DNA from 3 places in the Vibrio sp. Vb0937 genome. Region 1 is predicted to be linked to each of the others. Evidence: riboswitches for the same ligand, from Rfam matches in the RefSeq annotation. Region 1 holds a riboswitch; each other region holds the start of a gene.
What was found. A riboswitch is a leader RNA that binds a small molecule or an ion and turns the genes downstream of it on or off. The one in region 1 is predicted to bind thiamine pyrophosphate.

Region 1 (5,079 bases):
GATACCTAAGTTCTGGCTGATGAACAAACGGGCTTGGGAGGGAATGAGCAAAGATAATATTCCAGCGCCGCTTTCAACATTGGAGATGGGAAAAACCTATATCTTCAACCTAAAGAACGTCACCCAATATCATCATCCTATTCATCTTCATGGACACACATTTACGGTTCTTGAGTTAGATGGCAAAAAACTCGACGAACCGTTTCATACCGATACGGTCTTACTTGGAAAAAACGGCAGTGCGAAAGCGGCATTTGTTGCAGATAACCCAGGGCGTTGGATGTACCATTGTCATGTAATTGAACACATGAAGACGGGTTTGATGGGTTACATTGAAGTAAAGTGACTCCTGTAACTTTTAAAATCTTGATAAGTTTTAAGCGCTATACTTTGCTGAATTCTAAGATTGTATAATCACTATTGCCGTAAATTTGATTACAATGTCGCCATTAACTTTTCTGGGGGAATTATGGGACAACTATCCGTTTTGGGTTTTATTGCATTGGGTGGTGCATTTGGTGCATGTTCTCGTTACTTAATTTCTGAACTTTGTGTCATTTTATTGGGGCGTGGTTTTCCATATGGTACGTTAACCGTTAACGTTGTTGGCTCATTTATGATGGGCTTATTGATAGCAGCTTTCGATAATGAACTTTTGGCAACGGAACCTTGGCGACAAGTGATTGGCTTGGGTTTTTTAGGTGCACTAACGACGTTTTCCACCTTCTCGATGGATAATGTTTTGCTTATGCAGCAGGGCGCTTTCTTTAAGATGGGGTTGAACGTATTGTTGAATGTCGTGTTAAGTATTTCAGCGGCGTGGATTGGCTTTCAATTATTGATGCGCAGCTAGCAAAGTAGTTAAAAATTGAACAGGTCGGCTTGGTTTCACCAAGCCGTTTTTATATACTGACATCACTTGTCGGAGTGCCATAAGGCTGAGACCGTTAATTCGGGATCCGTTGAACCTGATCAGATTAGAATCTGCGAAGGGAACAAGAGAAGATATTCACACCGGAGTTTTTTCTGGTTGATCTATCAAAAGTCGAATGTTGTTACAGGCAAATATCGTAAGCTTTAACTAGCCTTAATTTGACTCCTCTTGTCGCATCTATCCGCCAAGCATTTTTATCCAATTACTTTTTATCTAGTATAACAAAGCAAGGAAAAATGCTATGTCGAGTCGCAAACAAGCGAGACTGGAAGCAAAACAGTTCATTGATACACTCTCGGTACAACCGTACCCCAATTCAAGCAAAGTCTACGTAGAAGGCTCACGTCCAGATATTCGTGTGCCAATGCGTGAAATATCACTCGCTGATAGCCTTATTGGAGGCACAAAAGAAGCGCCTATATTCGAACCTAATGAGCCAGTACGCGTTTACGATACGTCGGGTGTATACACAGATCCAGAGCACACCATAGACCTCTATAACGGCTTACCTAAGCTGAGAGAAGGGTGGATTGAAGAGCGCGCCGATACTGAGCTACTTGATGAAGTAAGCTCGGTGTACACCAAAGAACGCTTAGAAGACGAAACACTAGACGGTCTTCGTTACGGTAATCTACCACGTATTCGACGTGCCAAAGATGGCCATTGTGTGACTCAATTGCACTATGCTCGCAAAGGTATTATTACCCCAGAAATGGAATATATCGCGCTGCGTGAAAACATGGGGCGTGCCAAGTATCGCGATGAAGTGCTGAATCAACAGCATCCGGGTCAAAGCTTCGGAGCGAACCTACCAAAAGATATTACCGCCGAATTCGTGCGTAAAGAAGTCGCCGAAGGTCGCGCTATTATCCCTTCAAATATTAACCACCCAGAATCCGAACCAATGATCATTGGACGTAACTTTTTGGTCAAAGTGAACGCCAACATCGGTAACTCATCGGTCACTTCTTCGATTGAGGAAGAAGTAGAAAAGTTAGTATGGGCAACGCGTTGGGGTGGAGATACCGTAATGGATCTTTCTACTGGACGTAACATCCACGAAACTCGCGAGTGGATTCTACGTAACAGTCCGGTTCCGATCGGTACCGTGCCAATGTACCAAGCGCTTGAGAAAGTGAACGGTGTTGCGGAAAACCTTAACTGGGAAGTGATGCGCGATACCCTGATTGAGCAAGCAGAGCAGGGCGTTGACTACTTTACTATCCATGCCGGTTTACTACTTCGTTATGTGCCAATGACTGCAAAACGCATTACTGGCATCGTCTCTCGTGGTGGTTCTATCATCGCGAAATGGTGTTTAGCGCATCACCAAGAAAGCTTCTTATATACCCACTTCCGAGAGATCTGTGAAATCTGTGCTAAGTACGATGTTGCACTATCTCTTGGTGATGGTCTGCGCCCTGGCTCGGTAGCCGATGCTAACGACGAAGCGCAATTTGCAGAGCTTCGCACTCTTGGTGAGTTGACCAAGATAGCGTGGGAATACGACGTACAGGTGATAATCGAAGGTCCTGGTCATGTTCCAATGCATATGATCAAAGAGAACATGGAAGAGCAGTTAGAGCACTGTCATGAGGCTCCTTTCTATACCCTTGGTCCGCTGACGACAGACGTCGCTCCTGGTTACGACCATATTACTTCAGGCATCGGCGCTGCCATGATTGGTTGGTATGGCTGTGCAATGCTTTGCTACGTAACTCCTAAAGAGCATCTTGGCTTACCAAACAAAGAAGACGTGAAAGTAGGCATGATCACTTACAAGCTTGCTGCGCACGCCGCTGATTTAGCGAAAGGGCACCCTGGCGCTCAAGTTCGTGATAATGCGCTTTCTAAAGCTCGCTTCGAGTTCCGTTGGGAAGATCAATTTAACTTGTCGCTCGACCCAGATACTGCTCGTGCTTTCCATGATGAAACCTTGCCTCAAGAGTCCGGCAAAGTTGCTCACTTCTGTTCGATGTGTGGACCAAAGTTCTGCTCGATGAAGATCTCGCAAGAGGTACGAGAGTATGCGAAAGACACTGAGCAAGTTGCTGCGGACCAAGCTATATCGATCAAAATGCTGGATGATCCTCTTGAGGGGATGCGTCAGAAATCGCAAGAATTTAGAGAGTCAGGTTCCGAGCTATACCACCCAGCAGCACATGCCGAGGTAAGTGACTAATGAGCAAAATCCTTATTCCGTCATCATTGATTGAACTGACTGGTTTAGTTCAGCAATGTTTGTTGTTGGCGAAAGAACAGGGTTTTAGCATCGAAGACATTGAGTTGGGTGTGAGCCCAACTCAATCTATTCAGCTTGTTCGCGACCAACAGACCACACGCATAACGACAGATCTTATTAATGGTTATGACTCTGAGAATGAGAGTTCATTTGTGCTCTATTACCGCTCTGCTTTGTCGGTAGAAGCGTGTGCTAAGCAACCGTCGAAAGCGATTTATATTGGTATTGTTGATACTCAGGTATCCGATAAAAAGGAGAAAGTGCTTAAGCTTGATATCTGGCGTCACCCAATTAACAACGAAGTGAGAGCGCTTTCCGTTAAGTCCAAACTCAACGCAATGTTCGATCCTGAACATCACCTTGCTTGGATAGTAACGCTGACAGTACTCGATTTTCCTATCGAAGATGCGTTAACACTTGCTCGAGGAATGCTAACTCAACAAGCGAATGTTTCACGTGAAACACTGTTGAATGGCAACCTTAACGAGGGAAGATCTACTCAGTGGGCTGACCAATTTGATGATTTCCCCACACCTGTACTGGAGGATAACCGACTAGGTATTCAAGTTGGTTGGTCTGCACAAGGTGAGAGCGTTAGCTTTCCAACTCTAACTAAGCAAAGTCTAGGGCTCTATCCAGTCGTTGATGATGTTGCTTGGATTGAGCGTCTACTGCCACTAGGCATCAACACTATTCAACTGCGAATAAAGAACCCACAACAAGCCGATTTAGAACAACAGATCATTCGAGCAATTGAGCTAGGTCGTCAGTATCAAGCACAAGTGTTCATCAATGACTATTGGCAGTTGGCAATCAAGCATGGCGCTTATGGTGTTCACCTAGGACAAGAAGACATAGAAGAATCGAATTTGGCTCAGCTAACTAAAGCCGGCATTTGTCTTGGTCTTTCTACTCATGGTTATTATGAGCTACTGCGCATCGTACAAATTCATCCTAGTTACATCGCGCTAGGGCATATTTTCCCAACCACCACAAAACAGATGCCATCGAAACCACAAGGTTTGGTGCGCTTGTCTCTTTATCAAAAGCTGATTGATAGCATTCCTTACGGAAACACAGAGTTGGTTTTCCGTCCCGCAAAAGACAAAGCAGGTAGTGACTATGTGCTTGGCTTTCCGACGGTCGCGATTGGTGGCATTGACCAATCTAATGCTGACCAAGTTTGGCAAACAGGTGTTTCTAGCTTAGCAGTAGTGCGTGCTATTACGTTGGCAGAATCACCTCAATCGGTCATCGAGTTCTTCGCACAACTGATGAAGGAAAGACAGCTAACGTTCACTGATCAGAATAGTGAGTTGGCGGATACCAAGAGAGGCGAGCATGCTCACGGATAAGCAGTTCCTTCGCTATCAGCGCCAAGTCGCTCTGCCTGAAATTGCCGAAATTGGGCAAGAGCGTTTGAGTAAATCGCATGTGCTGATCATCGGTTGTGGTGGGTTAGGAAGTGCTGCGAGTTTGTACTTGGCATCAGCGGGTGTTGGTAAATTGGTTGTGGTTGATGATGATGAAGTTGATAGCAGTAACCTACAACGTCAGATCATTTATCGTGAACAAGACCTCCAAGTTGCGAAAACAAAAGCGACTGTAAAGCAACTTACTGAACTTAATTCTATGGTTCAAATTCGTGCCCTCAATAAGCGATTAGACAAAGCACAGCTTCAGCTTGAGGTGATGCTAGCGGATGTGGTGCTCGACTGCACCGATAACATGCCAACGCGTCAGCTAATTAACCAAGTTTGTTTCGAGCAAAATACGCCGCTCATCTCGGCGGCGGCAATTGGTTGGCAAGGGCAATTCGCTGTCTTTGATTACCAAACACCAAGTGAACAAGAAGCGCAGAGTAAAGCGTGTTACCGCTGTTTGTATCCGTTCGACGAATTAC
Region 2 (5,079 bases), on a different contig from region 1:
CGCCCCAAATCGCATCCACCTTGCCAGACGCAAGAGACGAAGACAGCGCCCAACCTACGTTGATGATTTGTACGTCAGAAAACTTCACGTTCTCTTGCGCAAGCATGGTGCCGATTGTCGCTTCTTCGTTGCCTGCGATCGCAATACCGATCTTCTTACCTTTCAAGTCGCCAAGGTTTTCATTCTTACCGTTGTCCAACACCATCAACGTGTTGAGTGGCGTAGCAATCAAAGTCGCAGAGCGGATTAGTGGCAAACCAGCCGCGACATCGATAGTTAGGCTTGGTTGGTAAGAAATCGCCATGTCGACTTTACCCGCCGCGACCAACTTAGGTGGCGTGCTTGGATCTGCTGGCTCTTGAATGTTGACCTTCAAACCTTGTTCTTTGAAGTAACCACGTTCTTTGGCAATAACGATAGGACCATGGTTTGGATTGACGAACCAATCCAACATCAGTGTCATCTCTTTTTCAGCGGCAAGCACGTTGGTTGATACCACTGAAGCGAGTAGAGCAGCAGCGCTCATAAGTTTGTTTTTATTCACGGGGTTCTTCCTTTTCTTTCCCAATTTTCTTTGGTTATTTTCTGTAATTACTTGCTTTCCCAAGGGATGGCTTTTTTCAATAATTTATCGGTGATGAAGTAGAGTGAGATAGACAGCACGGCGAGGATAAACAGCGCCGCAAACATCTCATCAATGATCATGCGAGCGTTAGCTTGGAGCATCAGATAACCCAAGCCTTCACTTGAACCTACCCACTCACCGACCACTGCTCCAATTGGCGCAATAACGACGGCAACACGAATACCTGAAGCTAAAGTTGGTAGGGCGGCTGGCAATTGAATATGACGGAGTAACTGCCATTTAGACGCACCCATGGTCTTGGCAAGGTCGAGGTAACCTGTTGGTGTATTGCGCAAGCCGTCGTAGCAACATGTCGTGACGGGGAAAAAGATGATGATTGCCGCCATGACGACTTTCGATGCAATGCCGTAACCCAGCCAAAGCATCAGTACTGGCGCGATGGCGAACACGGGGATCGCTTGGCTAGCAATCAGAATTGGCAATAACCAACGCTTCAGCGGCTCGAACATCAGCATTTGCAATGCGAACAGCAAACCCATTGATAATCCAAGCGCCAAGCCAAGTAAAATCTCTTGCGCGGTAACCCAAGTATGTTTGAGCAGGACATCGTAACGAGTGACCAATCTATCCAGCACTTCAATTGGTGAAGGTAAGATGAAGCTTGGCATGTCGAATACCACAACAACCAACTGCCACAATCCCAAGATCACCGCTGTGCTGATGACCAATCGTAGAGCCGGATGGGTCACGCGTTCTTTTTTACTAATGCGCGCCGAAACGGAGTTGTACTGAGTCATATCACTCATAGTCTTTCTCCAATTGATCCAAAATCGCTTGTTGTAGCGCTGCGCACTCTCCATCGAGAACTCGTGGCGGCTTGGAATCCGGAACAACCAAGTGCTGAGCTTGTGCAGGCGTGCCTTGCAGTACATAGAGTTGGTGAGCCAATCGCACCGCTTCTTGTGGGTCGTGGGTAATCAGAACAACCGTCTTATCTTTCAATAATTCGGCAGATAAGGTTTGCAACTTATGGCGAGTAACCGCATCCAGCGCAGAGAAGGGCTCATCCATCAGAACCAAAGGCTTGTCTTGCATCAGAGTGCGAGCAAGGGCAACACGTTGTCTCATGCCGCCAGAGAGCTGAGCTGGCTTAGCATCCGCGTAATCTGCGAGTCCTACTTGGTTTAGTAAAGTCAGTGCGCGTTGTTTATTTTGCTCTGGTGATTGGTCTTGAGAAAATCGAGAACTGAGGCAGACGTTGTCTAACACATTTAACCACGGCAACAACAAGTCTTGTTGTGCCATGTAGGCAATACGCTCGTGCAGGGCGATGCCATCCGTTGTGGTTAATTCACCATGCCATTCGACTTTGTCGTCTAACAACCCAGCTAGATAACGAAGGATCGTCGTTTTTCCGCAACCACTGCGACCAAGTAAAACAGTCCATTGATTGGCAGGGATAGTCATACTCAACCCTGCTAATGTTGGTGTTTGGCTGTCTTTGTATTGCAGACTTGCTTCGGTAAGCTGAATGCCCAGTGCATTAGCGCACATGCGTGTGACCTGCAAAAAAGTGGTTCACAGGGCCGTGACCTTTACCGACATCCAATTCATCTGCGTGCGCGATAGCTTGGCTGATGTACTGCTTACCAAGGTGCACCGCTTTGTGCAGATTGTTGCCTTGACCAAGGTAAGACGCGATAGCAGAAGACAGCGTGCAGCCTGTGCCATGGGTATTTTTGGTTGGAAAGCGTTTAGCGCTGATTAACTCGGCGCTGTCTTGCATGATCAGCAGATCGTTGCTGTTTTCGTCTTTTTCTAAGTGGCCGCCTTTTAACAGCACCGCTTTTGCACCTAGCGCGCGTAAATCAGCAATCATATCGTTCATTTCAGATTCTGATTGAGGTACTGGCTTACCCGTCAATGCTGCGCCTTCGGGTAGGTTAGGGGTAATGATGTCTGCAAGCGGAATCAATTCTTCTTTTAAAGTGCTGATTGCTGACTGTTCCAGTAATAGATCGCCGCTGGTGGCCACCATTACAGGGTCAATCACGAGGTGTTTTGGCTGGTATTGTTTAATTTTGTTGGCAACGACTTTGATGATGTCGGAATCGGCCAGCATGCCTACTTTGACTGCAACGATGTTGAGGTCGATAAATACCGCATCGAGTTGGCTCTCTACATGGTCGAGAGGAATGGGGAAAATCGCAGAAACGCCTTGGGTATTTTGCGAAGTAATCGCCGTGATTACCGAGCAAGCAAAACTGCCGGTTGCGGACATCGCTTTGATGTCGGCTTGAATGCCTGCGCCGCCGCCACTATCAGAACCTGCAATCGTCAACACGATCGGTGTATCTGTTGAAGTTGCTGCTTGTGGCTGTGTTGATGGTTTTTCTTGGCTTGACTGCTGCGCCATGGTCGCTCCTATTACAGACGTAAAGGAACTGACTTGGCCATTGAAGATCGGTGTATGGATCCGTTGAGGCTAGCTGCGTCGATACAGACTTGAAGCAGGCTAGTGGCAAAGTGATGATAGTTCCCTACGTCAGTGCTAACTGAATCAGGTTCAACGGGTCTCGAATTTCGATCTCAGCCGACGCATTCACTGCATGGGCCCCCCGACTATTTCGTCAAGATAATAGCAGTTCACTCAGTTACGGTGCACGTGTTTTTTCCGGCCAAGAGGGGGCAATCGATTAAATATGAGACTTGAGAGCAGTAACGAAAGAACAGAATTTAGTGTAAATAACGTGCTGCATTGAAACTGGCAGTTCAAGACACTATCTAATAGTGAGATGTCGACATAATACGTAACGATTCGTTCTTTGACTTAGCAAGGATTAGCATAAAACAAGGTTAAAAAAGTGTTAATATTTAATGCGTTGCCAATATGCTTTTGAGTCATCCAATTTAGGTTGTGACTGTTATAAACAGAGTCTAACTCAAAGGTGGGGAAGGCTAGGACGATCAACGAGCAAGGAGATTTCATGCTTAATTCTGTAACAGCGAAAGCGGTGATCGATCATGCCCTCTTTTTAGGGGCTGATTTCGCTGAGCTATTCGTTGAACACCATCAAACCAACACTGTCCAGATCGCATCTGGCGAGGTAGATAAGGTGAACTCGGGTATCGATTTTGGTATCGGTATTCGTCTCTTCTTCGGTCATAAAGTGCTTTACGGTTACACCAACAGCACAGATGAAGCCGAACTAAAACGCGTAACCTCACTACTTGCTGCAAAAGATAAGCGTGAGCAAATCGCGTCAGCAGGTTCTCTCAATCTGAACCGCTACCCAATTCAACATGGTTGTCGTATGCCACTTGGCAAAGACGCTAACCTAGATTCTAAAATTGCTTTCCTATTGCAAGTTGACCAAGCAGCACGTGCTGAGAGTGAACATATCAGCCAGTTCATTGGCAGCGTACTTCAGCGCGAACAGCAAGTGTCTATTTTCAATTCAGAAGGTCTACAGGTTGACGATACTCGTCACTACATCCGAGTTGCTGGTAATACTGTCGCTCAAAAAGGCAATGAGCAGTCTTCTGGTATGGAAGGTCCTGGCGCTCTTGCTGGTTGGGAGTTCAGTGAGCAGCTTGATGCCAAAGAGCTAGGTCAAACTATCGCGCAGCAAGCGTTGGTCAAACTTGGTGCGGATGCGTGCCCATCGGGTGAAATGCCAGTGGTAATTGGTAACGGCTTTGGTGGCGTAATCTTCCACGAAGCTTGTGGCCACTTGCTAGAAACCACTTCAGTTGCGAAGAAAGCGTCCGTATTCCACGACAAGATGGGCGAAATGGTTGCTCACACCGCAGTGAATGCAGTCGATGATGGCACCATGACCAACGAATGGGGCTCGATTCATGTTGATGACGAAGGCATGAAGACTCAGCGCACTCAATTGATCAAAGACGGTAAGCTAACCAGCTTTATGGTCGATAAAATGGGTGGCATGAAGACAGGTTATGAGCCTACGGGTTCTGGTCGTCGTCAAAACTACAAGTTTGCACCAACCTCGCGCATGCGTAACACCTTTATCGAAGAGGGCGAGCATTCACTTGATGACATGCTGGCAGGCATCGAACGTGGTATCTATGCGAAGAAGATGGGCGGCGGCTCGGTTCAACCGGGCACGGGTGAGTTCAACTTTGCTGTTCGTGAAGCTTATCTCATTGAAAATGGCAAAATCACCAAACCTCTGAAAACAGCAACGCTGATCAGCACGGGTCCAAAAGTGTTGAAAGAAATCAGCATGGTCGGCAAAGACATGGCGCTTGCGCCGGGCATGTGTGGTTCCGTGAGTGGCTCAGTGCCAACAACAGTCGGTCAGCCAACGCTGAAAGTCGATAACATTCTGGTAGGAGGCGGTAACTAATGAGCCAAGAACAACAACTTCTTAATGCGGTTGATTACGTCCTATCAGAAGCAAAACGCCAAGGTGCAGAAGCGGACGTCATTGTAAACCGCAACAGCAGCTTTTCTCTGAAAGCGAACC
Region 3 (5,079 bases), on a different contig from region 1:
GCAGTCCTGACATGGTTAATCCTTACATTTTCATTTCATTGGGGGTAGTGCGCAAGTGAGCATCTCTTTATGGATGTTAAACGATTGCGCTGGATGTAAGTTTAAGTCGCAGATCTTTTTAATGGTAATGAAGTAACTGTTTGAGATCTCAATTTATTTGTAGACTTGTTTGAGGGATTCATCAGTAAGCAAGAGGTTGTACAGTCTGTGTTCAACCTTGTCATATTTGTGAAAGGGACTGCAAGAAGAAGGCTAAAGTCACTCGCTTTTCAGGCGGTAATCGCGATAATGAAAGCATTAAAAAACGCATTACAAGGTTTAGCTTATGCACATTCATATCTTGGGTATCTGTGGCACATTTATGGGCGGCGCAGCGATTCTAGCGCGCCAATTAGGACATAAAGTCACTGGTTCTGATGCCAACGTTTATCCGCCAATGAGCACACTGCTTGAGTCTCAAGGTATTGAAATTATTGAAGGCTTTGACCCGTCTCAACTCGACCCTCAACCAGATCTTGTGGTGATTGGTAATGCGATGAGCCGTGGTAACCCTTGTGTCGAGCATGTGCTCAACACTAACATGCGTTACACCTCTGGCCCGCAGTGGCTCAACGAGTTTTTGCTGCATGATCGTTGGGTATTGGCGGTATCGGGTACACATGGGAAAACGACCACGTCGAGCATGCTTGCTTGGATACTTGAAGATTGTGGTTATCAACCGGGTTTCTTAGTCGGTGGGGTACTCGGTAACTTCGGAGTGTCTGCTCGTTTGGGTGAAAGTATGTTTTTTGTCGTTGAAGCGGACGAATATGACAGTGCTTTTTTCGATAAGCGTTCTAAGTTTGTGCATTACCATCCTCGCACTTTAATCATGAATAACCTTGAGTTCGATCATGCTGATATCTTCGATGATCTAGAAGCGATCAAACGCCAATTCCATCATTTAGTGCGAACTGTACCGGGCAATGGATTGATCTTAGCGCCGAGGCAGGATCAAGCGTTAGCGGATGTATTAGAGCGTGGTTGCTGGACAGAAAAGCAGTTTTCAGGTGTTGATGGTGACTGGCAAGCGCACAAATTAGTGCTTGATGGCTCAAAATTTGACGTTGCGTTGCAAGGCGAGAAGGTTGGTACCGTCGAATGGAATTTGGTGGGTGACCACAATGTGGATAATGCGCTGATGGCAATCGCTGCTGCACGACATGTTGGAGTCACTCCGGATCTTGCTTGCCAAGCATTAGGGCGTTTCATCAATACCAAGCGCCGTTTAGAGCTGAAAGGTGAAGAACAAGGTGTGACGGTTTACGATGATTTTGCGCATCACCCAACGGCAATTGAACTTACAGTCGGTGGTTTGCGTAACAAGGTAGGTGAAAAACGCATCCTTGCTGTGTTAGAGCCGCGTTCTGCCACCATGAAGCGTGGCGTACACAAAAACACACTTGCAGAGTCACTACACAGTGCAGATGAAGTCTTCTTGTTCCAGCCAGATAATATCGAGTGGTCTGTGCAAGACATTGCCGACCAATGCACACAGCCAGCGTTTGTCGATGCGGATATAGATAACTTTGTAGCCAAGATCGTCGAACGTGCGCGACCAGGTGACCAAATTCTAGTCATGAGCAACGGTGGCTTTGGTGGTATTCACGGAAAACTTCTTGAGCAGTTAAAACAAAAAGCCTGATTGATATGCAAAACAAAACACAACCCTCTCATAAAAAAGCCATCACGTTGGCATTAACGGGTGCTTCTGGTGCTCCCTACGGCCTTCGTCTTTTAGAATGCTTGGTTGCGGCGGATTATCATGTCTACGTTCTGATTTCTTCGGCGGCTCGTGTTGTGATGGCAACCGAGCATAATCTTAAGCTACCAAGTGGCCCAGAAGCGGCGCAGCAAGCATTAGTAGAGCACCTGAACTGCAATCCAAATAACATCACCGTTTGCGGTAAAGACGATTGGTTCTCGCCGGTTGCGTCTGGTTCTGCTGCACCCAAGCAAATGGTGGTTTGCCCATGTTCTGCGGGAAGCGTTGCAGCGATTGCGCATGGTATGTCAGATAACTTGATCGAGCGGGCCGCTGATGTGGTAATGAAAGAGCGCGGGCAGCTGTTGCTCGTGGTTCGCGAAACACCATTTTCAACGCTACATCTGGAGAACATGCACAAACTGTCGCAAATGGGCGTCACCATCATGCCAGCAGCTCCAGGCTTCTATCATCAGCCAAAGAGTATTGAAGACTTAGTGGATTTTATGGTGGCGAGAATTCTTGACCACTTAGGTATTGAGCAAGGTTTGGTGCCTCGTTGGGGTTATGACCAGCGCTCGTGAGCTGATTGTGTAACCACTCAAATACCTTTACAATCCATCCAACTCATCGGGGAGCAAACCCATTTAGCATTGAGTCAATCAATGCATTGGGGCGCTGAGACCTAAGTGTTTAACTAGGGACCCGTATTACCTGAACCAGATAATGCTGGCGTAGGAATTGAGTCTGGATATTGGAAGTCCTTAATAGCCGCCTCAAACCCTGTGCCGCTCAACTTATTTCTCTGAAATACTCATGGAGAGCGAGCAGTGAAACCCACTCTAAATCTGATTGCCTTAGCTGCAATCACCTCTACTTCAGCGTTTGCCGCTGAAAACACATTAACCATCTATACCTACGACTCTTTTGCCGCAGATTGGGGGCCGGGTCCTAAAATCGAGCAAGCTTTTGAAGCAAAATGTGGCTGTGACGTTAACTTCGTAGCGTTGGACGATGGTGTGTCGATTCTGAATCGTCTTCGTCTTGAAGGCGGTAATAGCAAAGCGGACATCGTATTAGGTTTGGATAACAATCTGATGGCAGAAGCGAAGAAAACCGGTCTGCTTGCCGAGCACAATGTAGATACGTCCAATACAGTGTTACCAAACGGTTGGAGCGACACGACGTTTGTACCGTACGATTACGGCTACTTCGCGTTTGTGTACAACAAAGAGAAAATGACTAATCCGCCGAAAAGCATGAAAGAGCTGGTGGAAACGCGCGACGATCTGAAAGTGATTTACCAAGATCCGCGGACTTCAACGCCGGGCCAAGGCTTGATGCTATGGATGAAATCTATTTATGGCGACGATGTGACGCAAGCGTGGCAGAAGCTAGCGAGCAAAACCGTAACGGTCACGAAAGGTTGGTCTGAAGCGTATTCCATGTTCCTCAATGGTGAGTCCGATTTAGTGCTTTCTTACACCTCCTCACCTGCGTACCACTTAATTGCGGAAAACGATTCGAAGTTTGCGACGGCGAATTTTGCTGAAGGCCACTACATGCAAGTTGAAGTCGCCGCCAAAGTGAAAGGGGCAAAAAATTCAGAACTTGCTGATCAATTTATGAGTTTCATTTTAAGTGATGAGTTCCAATCGGCGATGCCAACGGGTAACTGGATGTACCCAGTCACTGACGTTGAGTTACCTAAAGGTTTTGAAACTTTGAGTGTTCCAAGCAAGTCGTTGAGCTTTAGTGCTGATGAAGTGGCAAAAATGCGTAAGTCTTGGATTCGCGAATGGCAAAGCGCATTGACGTTTTAGCTGACGTTTCCACCCTCATCTGAATGAGATAGGTTTTACCTTTGAATTCTGTTCCAAAAATAGGTTTAGGGGTCGCGATGATCATCGCGACCTTTGTTATTTCTGCCCTAGGTGCTTTGATTGTTCAAGCCCCTTCACTTGATGTGTCTGTGGTATGGGGCGACCCGTACTATCAACATGTCACCAAGTTCAGTTTCTACCAAGCGTTTCTTTCCACATTGCTCAGTGTTGGCTTTGCCATTCCAGTAGCGCACGCACTTTCGCGTCGCCAATTTATTGGTAAATCATTACTGCTTAAGCTGTTTGCATCGACACTGGTTTTGCCGGTTTTGGTTGGTGTTTTTGGGCTGTTAGCGATTTATGGCAACAGTGGTTTGTTGGCGCAGTGGTTGCAAAGTTTCGACACTAAACTGCCATTCTCTATTTACGGTTTGAACGGCATTTTACTCGCCCATGTGTTCTTTAATTTACCTTACGCGGCACGATTGCTTCTGCAAGCCTTGGAGTCTATTCCTGCCGAGCAGCATAAGCTTTGCGCGCATCTTGGGATGAGCCATTGGGATAAGTTTCGCTGGGTAGAATGGCCGCGTTTAAGGCAGCAGCTTCCCCACGTTTGTGGGTTGGTGTTTATGTTGTGCTTTACCAGTTTTGCCACTGTAATGGCGTTGGGGGGCGGGCCAAAATCCACCACCATTGAATTGGCCATTTACCAAGCGATTAAGTTTGATTTTGATTTACAAGCTGGGGCGTTATTGGCGCTGTGGCAGATGCTGTTATGTGGACTGCTTGCTATTGGAGTGCAGAAGTTAACAAGGCCTGTTTCTATCAGTGCTGGAAGCACATCGGTACAGCAATATTTAACGAAGGATCATGGGTGGTCAAAAGCTTGGGATAGCTTTTGGATCATAGGTGCCTTTTTACTGGTAATACCGCCGTTATTGATGGTGTTACTGAGTGGCATCAACCAACAAGTTTGGACAGTATTAACCGATGAGCGTTTTTGGTTTGCGCTATTGAACTCCCTCAAAGTCGCCTGTGTCGCTAGCGTGCTTGCGGTCGCTGCAGGGGTGTCCATACTATTGACCAGTCGCCGTTGGCGGTTGCAGTACAAAAACACGCGAGCCGATCAGATAGAGTTAATCGGCACCATTATTTTGGTGACTCCAGGTCTGGTGATTAGCACCGGTTTATTCTTACTACTGCGCGCATTTACCGATGTTTTTAGCTTGGCATTTTTTGTCGTGATTTTGGTGAACGGTTTGATGGCTTTGCCTTACGTGATCAAAACGCTAGCGCAGCCAATGCTGCACATTGAACAACAGTATCAGTATGTATGTGCCAGCTTAGGCATGCGTGGCTGGCAACGGTTTAAAGTGGTGGAGTGGCAGGCGCTACGCAAGCCGTTTGCACATGCGTTTGCGATCAGCTTTATGTTTGCAATAGGGGATTTAAGTGCCATCGCACTGTTTGGTGGACAAGAGTTTCGTACCTTACCTCTGTATTTGTTCCAGT

Region 2: it holds a riboswitch for thiamine pyrophosphate, as region 1 does, so the genes downstream of both, thiD (bifunctional hydroxymethylpyrimidine kinase/phosphomethylpyrimidine kinase) here and thiC (phosphomethylpyrimidine synthase ThiC) in region 1, are expected to answer to the same signal.
Region 3: it holds a riboswitch for thiamine pyrophosphate, as region 1 does, so the genes downstream of both, thiB (thiamine ABC transporter substrate binding subunit) here and thiC (phosphomethylpyrimidine synthase ThiC) in region 1, are expected to answer to the same signal.

Annotation. Positions count from the first base shown of each region.
Region 1 is NZ_JAWOTK010000030.1:1,493-6,571, forward strand. It holds gene R7P67_RS20575 (multicopper oxidase family protein) at 1-346, shown strand, start outside; gene crcB (fluoride efflux transporter CrcB) at 470-853, shown strand; TPP riboswitch at 914-1,012, shown strand; gene thiC (phosphomethylpyrimidine synthase ThiC) at 1,176-3,116, shown strand; gene R7P67_RS20590 (thiamine phosphate synthase) at 3,116-4,531, shown strand; gene R7P67_RS20595 (HesA/MoeB/ThiF family protein) at 4,518-5,079, shown strand, end outside.
Region 2 is NZ_JAWOTK010000001.1:3,120-8,198, reverse strand. It holds gene R7P67_RS00045 (ABC transporter substrate-binding protein) at 1-544, opposite strand, end outside; gene R7P67_RS00040 (ABC transporter permease) at 592-1,392, opposite strand; gene R7P67_RS00035 (ABC transporter ATP-binding protein) at 1,385-2,140, opposite strand; gene thiD (bifunctional hydroxymethylpyrimidine kinase/phosphomethylpyrimidine kinase) at 2,130-3,002, opposite strand; TPP riboswitch at 3,107-3,217, opposite strand; gene R7P67_RS00025 (TldD/PmbA family protein) at 3,574-4,959, shown strand; gene R7P67_RS00020 (TldD/PmbA family protein) at 4,959-5,079, shown strand, end outside.
Region 3 is NZ_JAWOTK010000012.1:64,022-69,100, reverse strand. It holds gene fbp (class 1 fructose-bisphosphatase) at 1-13, opposite strand, end outside; gene mpl (UDP-N-acetylmuramate:L-alanyl-gamma-D-glutamyl-meso-diaminopimelate ligase) at 326-1,684, shown strand; gene R7P67_RS15620 (flavin prenyltransferase UbiX) at 1,690-2,328, shown strand; TPP riboswitch at 2,366-2,502, shown strand; gene thiB (thiamine ABC transporter substrate binding subunit) at 2,575-3,567, shown strand; gene thiP (thiamine/thiamine pyrophosphate ABC transporter permease ThiP) at 3,609-5,079, shown strand, end outside.